Linked DNA regions of Megalodesulfovibrio gigas DSM 1382 = ATCC 19364. The protein of the gene in region 2 binds, or shares a complex with, the protein of the main gene of each other region. Links are inferred from orthologs where the notes say so. Each region holds a gene or a part of one and is shown on either strand. Other genes may lie near its edges. The genes, in order: rpsS and rimM.

Region 1 (3,044 bases), 310 kb from region 2 along the record:
CTCGACGGACAGACCGCGCAGTTCCTTGACATCCATGATCGTCCTCCTAGACCGCTTCTTCGCGGACGACGATGGTGGTCTTGATGGGCAGCTTGTGCGCTGCACGGGTCAGCGCCGCCTTGGCCAGCTCCAGATCCACACCCTTGATTTCATACAACACTTTGCCAGGCTTCACCGGCGCGCACCAGCCGACAGGCGCGCCTTTCCCGGAGCCTTGCCGGGTTTCCGCGGGCTTGGCCGTCACCGGCTTGTCCGGGAAGACGCGGATCCAGACCTTGCCGCCGCGCTTGATGTGGCGCATCATGGCCACACGAGCTGCTTCGATCTGCTGGTTGGAGAGCTTCCCGTGCTCCAGGGCCTTCAGGCCGATGTCGCCGAACGCCACGGAATTGCCGCGAAGAGCCATGCCGCGCAGCCGGCCTTTCTGCATCTTGCGGAATTTGACGCGTTTTGGGGAAAGCATTACTGCACCGCCTCTTGGTCAAGGATCTCACCTTTGTAGATCCACACTTTCACACCGATGACGCCATACGTGGTGTTGGCGCGTGCCACGCCGAAATCCAGATCCGCACGCAGAGTGTGCAGGGGCACGCGACCTTCACGGTACCATTCGCGGCGGGCAATTTCCGCACCGGCCAGACGACCGGAACAGGCCACACGAATGCCTTCGGCGCCAAACTTGCGAGCCAGGGACAGTGTCCGCTTCATGGCCCGGCGGAATGCCACACGGCGTTCCAGCTGCAGGGCAATGTTCTCGGCCACCAGCTGGGCATCGATTTCAGGGCGACGGATTTCGTTCACCTCAATGGCGAACTCGTGCCCGAATTTCCGCTTCAGATCGCCGCGCAGCTTTTCAATTTCCACACCCTTGCGGCCGATGACAATGCCGGGCCGGGCAGTATGGATGATGATGCGAATCTTCCCGCCTGCGCGTTCGATTTCAATCTTGGCCACTCCAGCATGATAGAGCAGCTTTTTCACGAACTTGCGGATCTGATGATCCTCGTACACGAAGGCAGGGTATTCCTTCTTGCTATACCAGCGCGACAACCAGTTCTTGTTGTAGCCGAGCCGGAACCCGTATGGATGGACTTTCTGACCCACGGCCGTCTCCTCGCCTTATTCCTGTTCCGCTACAATCACAGTGATGTGGCTGGAGCGCTTCAGAATTTTGTTCACGCGACCCATGGAGCGGGTGAGATGCCGCTTCCAGGAAGAACCTTGGTCCACGATAATTTGTTTCACCACCAGCGAGTCCACATCCACCCCGGGAAGCTGCTCGGCGTTGGCCACGGCGGAAGAGACCACCTTGGTCAGCATTTCCGCTGCCTTCTTGGGGGTGAACTTAAGGATGTTCAACGCATCCTCGACCGGTCGCCCCTGGATGTTGCGAGCCACCAGCCGCACCTTGCGGGGGCCGATGCGCATATGTTTTGCGGTCGCTTTGACTTCCATGATCCCTGCTCCCAGGCGCCAGGCGCCCTGCTACTTCTTGCCGGCCTTGGCCTTTTTGTCGGAGGCGTGGCCGTGGTAGGTTCGCGTGGGGGAAAATTCGCCCAGCTTGTGCCCAACCATGTTCTCGGTCACAAAGACCGGGATGAATTTGCGGCCGTTGTGCACCGCAAACGTGAGCCCAACCATTTCAGGCACGATGGTGGAACGGCGCGACCAGGTCTTGATGACGCGGCGATCGCCGGATTCGTTGGCCCGATCCACCTTGGCGACCAGGTGGTTGTCCACAAAGGGACCTTTGCTCAGTGACCGAGGCATGCGCTCCTCCAATACCTTCTCGACTAAAAATGATTACTTCGCGCGACGATGTTTGACGATGAGCTTGGAAGACGCCTTCTTCTTGTCGCGAGTCTTGTAGCCCTTGGTCGGCTTGCCCCATGGCGTGCAGGGGTGACGGCCGCCCGAGCTGCGACCTTCGCCGCCGCCCATGGGGTGGTCCACCGGGTTCATGGCCACGCCGCGCACTTTGGGACGCTGCCCCAGCCAACGATTGCGGCCAGCCTTACCCAGGGAGATGTTCTCGTGGTCAAGATTGCCCACCTGCCCCACAGTGGCCAGGCCATGCGCAAGCACCTTGCGAACTTCGCCGGAGGGCAGCCGCAGCAGGGCGTACTTGCCTTCCTTGGCCACCAGCTGGGCATACGTACCAGCTGCGCGGCAGAACTGACCGCCCTTGCCAGGGTGCAGCTCCACGTTGTGGATGACGGTGCCCACAGGAATTTTCTGCATGGGCAAGGCGTTGCCGGGCTTGATGTCCGCGGTTTCGCCAGCCGTCACCGTGTCGCCCTGCTTGAGGCCCAACGGCGCGAGGATGTAACGCTTCTCGCCGTCGGCGTAGTGCAGCAGGGCAATGCGGGCGCTGCGGTTAGGATCGTATTCGATGTGCGCCACCTTGGCGGGCACGTCGAACTTGGCGCGCTTGAAATCGACGATGCGGTACAAGCGTTTGTGGCCCCCACCGCGACGACGGGCAGTGATGCGACCATTGTTGTTACGGCCGGCTTTCTCAGTAAGCCCTTCCGTCAACGATTTCTCAGGACCCTGCCGGGTAATTTCGGCAAAGTCGGAAATCGTCTGGAAACGCCGGCCGGCGGAAGTGGGCTTCAAGGTACGGATAGCCATGACTAGACCCCTTCAAACAGCTCGATTTTTTCGCCCTCGGCCAGGGTCACATAGGCCTTCTTGAAGCCGGACTCCTTGCCAACCGCGCGACCGAACTTGGTACGGAGACGGGGACGCTGGCGAATCATGTTCACGGCCTCGACCTTGACTTTGAAGGCCTCTTCCACTGCCTTCCTGACCTCGATCTTGTTGGCCTTGGGATGGACAAAGAAGATCACCTGATTGGCGCTCTCCTTGGCCAGCGTGGCCTTTTCTGAGATCAAAGGCTTGAGCAGAATCTGCGTATAATTCATCACAACGTCCCTCGTATTCCTGCGCGGCGGTCAGTATCAGCGCCGCGTTACGTTCTCCGAATCCAGGTTACTCGCCCTGCCCCTCAGCCAGGAATCGCGATTCCACCAGGGAAACTG
Region 2 (3,302 bases):
ACCGCGCCATGGTCTCCACCCAGAAGCACCTCGGGCACGCGGTGGCCGGCGTGGTCTTCCGGGCGCGTATAATGCGGATATTCCAAAAGACTATTGGAAAAACTCTCGTCGTCCCCACTCTCGTCCTTGCCCATGAAGCCGGGAGCCAGCCGGGCCACGGCCTCCATGAGGCACAGGGCCGCGGCTTCGCCGCCATTGAGGACGAAATCCCCCAGGCTGACCTCGATGACCGGGTGCAGTGCGCCAAGCCGGGCATCCACGCCCTCGTAGCGGCCGCACAGGATGGTCAGCGCCGGCTGGGCCGCCAGTTCCCGGGCCATGGCCTGATCGAAGGGCCGCCCCCGAGGCGTGAGCAGCAGCACCGGGCCGGGCTGCGGGATGGACTCGATGGCCCGGCACAGCGGTTCCAGCTGCATGACCATGCCGGGGCCGCCGCCGTAGGGCCGGTCGTCCACGCCCTTGTAATTGCCAGTCACGAAGTCCCGCGGATTCACCGTGGCGAAGGAGACGATGCCCTTGTCCACGCCCTTGCCCATAAGGGCGCAGGCCATGGGCGAGGCGAAGAATTCCGGAAAGAGCGTGATGCAGGTAAAATGCATGGCTATTCTGCCGGGGTGCGGCTGGGGCTGTAGTGTCGGGCCAGCCACATGGCCAGGCCATCCAGACCGGGAAGCAGGATGCGCTCGGTGATGTTGGCCTGATCCAGCTTGTCGCGCACTTCCCACTTGAGTTCTTTGGGGATGACGATGCGCCGCCAGAGCTGCGGGTGGTTCAGCAGCCAGTCGTCCAGGCGCATGGTGACGTCGGACAGGACCGAGAACAGGGCGAACTGGTTGACGATGCGCGCATCCAGGGACGGCGGCTCAAAGAACAGGCAGTACGGCCGCTCCTCTTCCCCGGCTTCCCGGGGCAGGGAGGCGAGGTCCCCGATGTTGCGCACCGCGCGTTCCAGCATGCCGGCGGTGAACACCTTGGCGCCGGCCTCTTCCAGCACAGTGCGCAGCCGGGCTGGCAGATGCTGCTGTGTCTTGACGAACTCCATGGCCCAGATGACGCCGTCGCGGTCATACTGCTGCATGTTGGCCGTGACAAAGTGCATGGCCACAAAGGGGGAGTAGGTCCAGTCCAGCAGGCGGGTGGGCAGCCCGTGATGCTGGGCCACAGCCCACCACCACCAGTCGGACTGGGTGGCGTCGCGGTTGTCCGCTGTGCCGTACTTCTTGAAATTGCGCAGCAGATGGTATTCCAGCTGCGGATACGGCCCGCCCAGACGCTGCAGGCTGGTATTCAGGGGGTAACTGATGTCCGAGAGGCCGCGGAAGACGTAATTGGCGCGGAAGTGCCGGATGTCCGGCTGCCAGCTGTGATCGTAGACGCGCTCACAGAGCTCCATCCAGCTGGAGACGACAATGTCGTCAGGGCGTCTCCCCACTGCCGTCGGGGCGTGCTGACTGGTCATGGCGGGCCTCCTTGGGCAACGGCTCGGACGAAGATTCGGCCAGATAGATATCCACCAGCCCTGGGGGAGGATCTATCACGATCCGTTGCGTGGCGGCATCCACTTCCACAAGAAAGTCCTCGTGGGCGGGAAACAAAATTTCCTGCCCGCCAGGAGAGCGGATGGCCCAGACGTCGTATTCCTCGGCCGTTTCGAGGAGATGCTCGAAGATGCCAAGGGGGGTGCCGTCCGCCAGCAGGACCGCGGCGCCCAGCAGATCTTCGATGTAGACCTCGTCGTCATCGGGCGGGGGCAGGTCTGCGGCGTCCACCAGGATGTCGGCATCGCGCCAGGCCTCGGCCTGGGTGCGGTCGGCAATGCCCTCAAGGAGCAGCAGCACCACCTGTTCCGCCGGGGAGGCCATTCGGACCTTGCGCACGGCAAAGGCCCTGGGCGCTGCCTGGCCGCGCGCCAGCCAGACCCGTTCCAGGGCCACAAAGGCTTCCACATCCTCGGCGTGGCAGGCGCATTTGAGCTCGCCGCGCACGCCGTGGGGTTTGAGCACCCGGCCCAGGACCAGTTGCGACGCCATGGCCCGCCTCCGCTGCGTCCCGCCCGTGGGCGACGGGAGGCGCTACTCCAGAATTTCCAGCACTGCCCGGCGCTTTTCCCGGACAGAGATGGCCGAAAGCACGGTGCGGATGGCCTTGGCAGTGCGGCCCTGCCGGCCGATGACCTTGCCCAGGTCGTCCTTGGCCACGGTGAGTTCGATGACGTCAGCCTGGTCCCCGGGCTTCACCGTCACCTGCACGGCGTCAGGATTGTCCACCAGGGACCGGGCGACATAGTCGATGAACGATTTCATGGAGTCGGACATATACGGCCTCCCGGACCCTGTCTCGCGTCGTGCTGGCAAACGCAGCCAGCCACGGCAGCACGGCGCACCTAGGCGGCGGCCTTCTTGACCTGCTTGATGAGGGACTTGACGGTATCCGTGGGTTCGGCGCCCTGGTCAAGCCACTTGGCGAGCTTGTCCATCTCCAGATTGATCACGGCGGGGTTGACCATGGGGTTGTAGAAGCCCAGGATTTCCAGGGCGCGGCCATCGCGGCGGCATTCCACGTCCATGGCGACGATGCGGTAGAAGGGGCGCTTTTTGGAACCCATGCGGGTGAGGCGAATCTTCACGGCCATTGCGGTCTCCTTGCTGAATAGCTCGAATTATTTCTTGCGCTTTTTGCGCGTGGACTTCTTCTTTTTGGTGAATGCGCTTTTGGGCGGGGCTGGCTGCTGGCCTGCGCCCATGCCTCCCATTCCGCCCATGCCGCCCATTCCACCAAGCCCGCCCAGGCCGTCCATGCCGGGCAGTCCTTCCATTCCGGGCATGCCGCCCATGCCGCCCATGCCGGGGGGCAGTTTTGGCGCACTGCCGGCCAGGCCACGGGCCAGGCCGCCCATGCCTTTGGGCATGCGAGGCATCTGGGGCATGCCGCCCTTTTTGCCTTTTTTGCCGCCACCCATCATCTGCTGCATCATCTGCTGCATGCCGAAGAAATTTGTCAGCAGGGCAGCCACTTCCTGCTCGGTACGGCCGGAGCCGCGGGCCACGCGCCGCTGGCGGGAGGGGTCCTGCAGCAGCTTGGGCTGGCGGCGTTCCTGCACGGTCATGGAATTGATCATGGCTTCCACCTTGACCAGTTCCTTGTCCGGCGGGGCCATCTCGCCCAGCTTTTTGCGCAAGTCTCCCATGCCGGGGATGAGCTTCATCAACCCGTCCAGGGAGCCGATTTTCTTGAGCTGACGCATCTGCTTGCGGAAATCCTCAAAATCGAACTCCGCGCGCATCATCTTCTCGCCCATGGCC

What was found.
Region 1: the proteins of rimM (region 2) and rpsS are in contact, whole or in part, in a crystal structure (PDB 3A1P), measured with the Thermus thermophilus proteins. The link is inferred for Megalodesulfovibrio gigas DSM 1382 = ATCC 19364 from one-to-one orthologs. Residues at the interface, in WP_008632437.1 of Thermus thermophilus: Val4, Glu5, Ile6, Gly7, Arg8, Arg22, Gly23, Glu24, Val26, Leu84, Glu85, Glu86, Gly87, Arg88, Tyr89, Tyr90, Tyr91, Phe92, Leu94, Asp111, Ile112, Leu113, Asp114, Ala115, Gly116, Ala117, Gln118, Asp119, Val120, Ile122; in WP_011173711.1 of Thermus thermophilus: Lys28, Arg29, Leu30, Lys32, Thr48, Gln56, His57, Val58, Pro59, Val60, Tyr61, Thr63, Met66, Glu73, Phe74, Pro76, Thr77, Arg78, Arg81, His83, Gly84, Lys85, Glu86, Ala87, Lys88, Ala89, Thr90, Lys91, Lys92, Lys93.

What each region holds. Positions count from the first base shown.
Region 1 is NC_022444.1:2,972,238-2,975,281, forward strand. The notes cover bases 129-2,860. They hold rpsS (30S ribosomal protein S19), read right to left. Parts: upstream 1,771-2,860; coding sequence 1,486-1,770; downstream 129-1,485. Other genes in these bases: rplP (50S ribosomal protein L16), read right to left, coding at 129-463; rpsC (30S ribosomal protein S3), read right to left, coding at 463-1,104; rplV (50S ribosomal protein L22), read right to left, coding at 1,120-1,455; rplB (50S ribosomal protein L2), read right to left, coding at 1,804-2,634; rplW (50S ribosomal protein L23), read right to left, coding at 2,637-2,860. In the rest of the region: rpmC (50S ribosomal protein L29), read right to left, coding at 1-36; more of rplP, read right to left, coding at 47-128; more of rplW, read right to left, coding at 2,861-2,927; rplD (50S ribosomal protein L4), read right to left, coding at 2,995-3,044. UniProt on the Escherichia coli protein: In the E.coli 70S ribosome in the initiation state it has been modeled to contact the 23S rRNA of the 50S subunit forming part of bridge B1a; this bridge is broken in the model with bound EF-G.
Region 2 is NC_022444.1:3,281,685-3,284,986, forward strand. Bases 224-3,213 are described here. They hold rimM (ribosome maturation factor RimM), read right to left. Parts: upstream 2,031-3,213; coding sequence 1,416-2,030; downstream 224-1,415. Other genes in these bases: trmD (tRNA (guanosine(37)-N1)-methyltransferase TrmD), read right to left, coding at 224-599; DGI_RS14455 (FRG domain-containing protein), read right to left, coding at 602-1,459; DGI_RS14465 (KH domain-containing protein), read right to left, coding at 2,073-2,303; rpsP (30S ribosomal protein S16), read right to left, coding at 2,384-2,632; ffh (signal recognition particle protein), read right to left, coding at 2,660-3,213. Outside these bases: more of trmD, read right to left, coding at 1-223; more of ffh, read right to left, coding at 3,214-3,302. UniProt on the Escherichia coli protein: One of at least 4 proteins (Era, RbfA, RimM and RsgA/YjeQ) that assist in the late assembly stage of the 30S ribosomal subunit.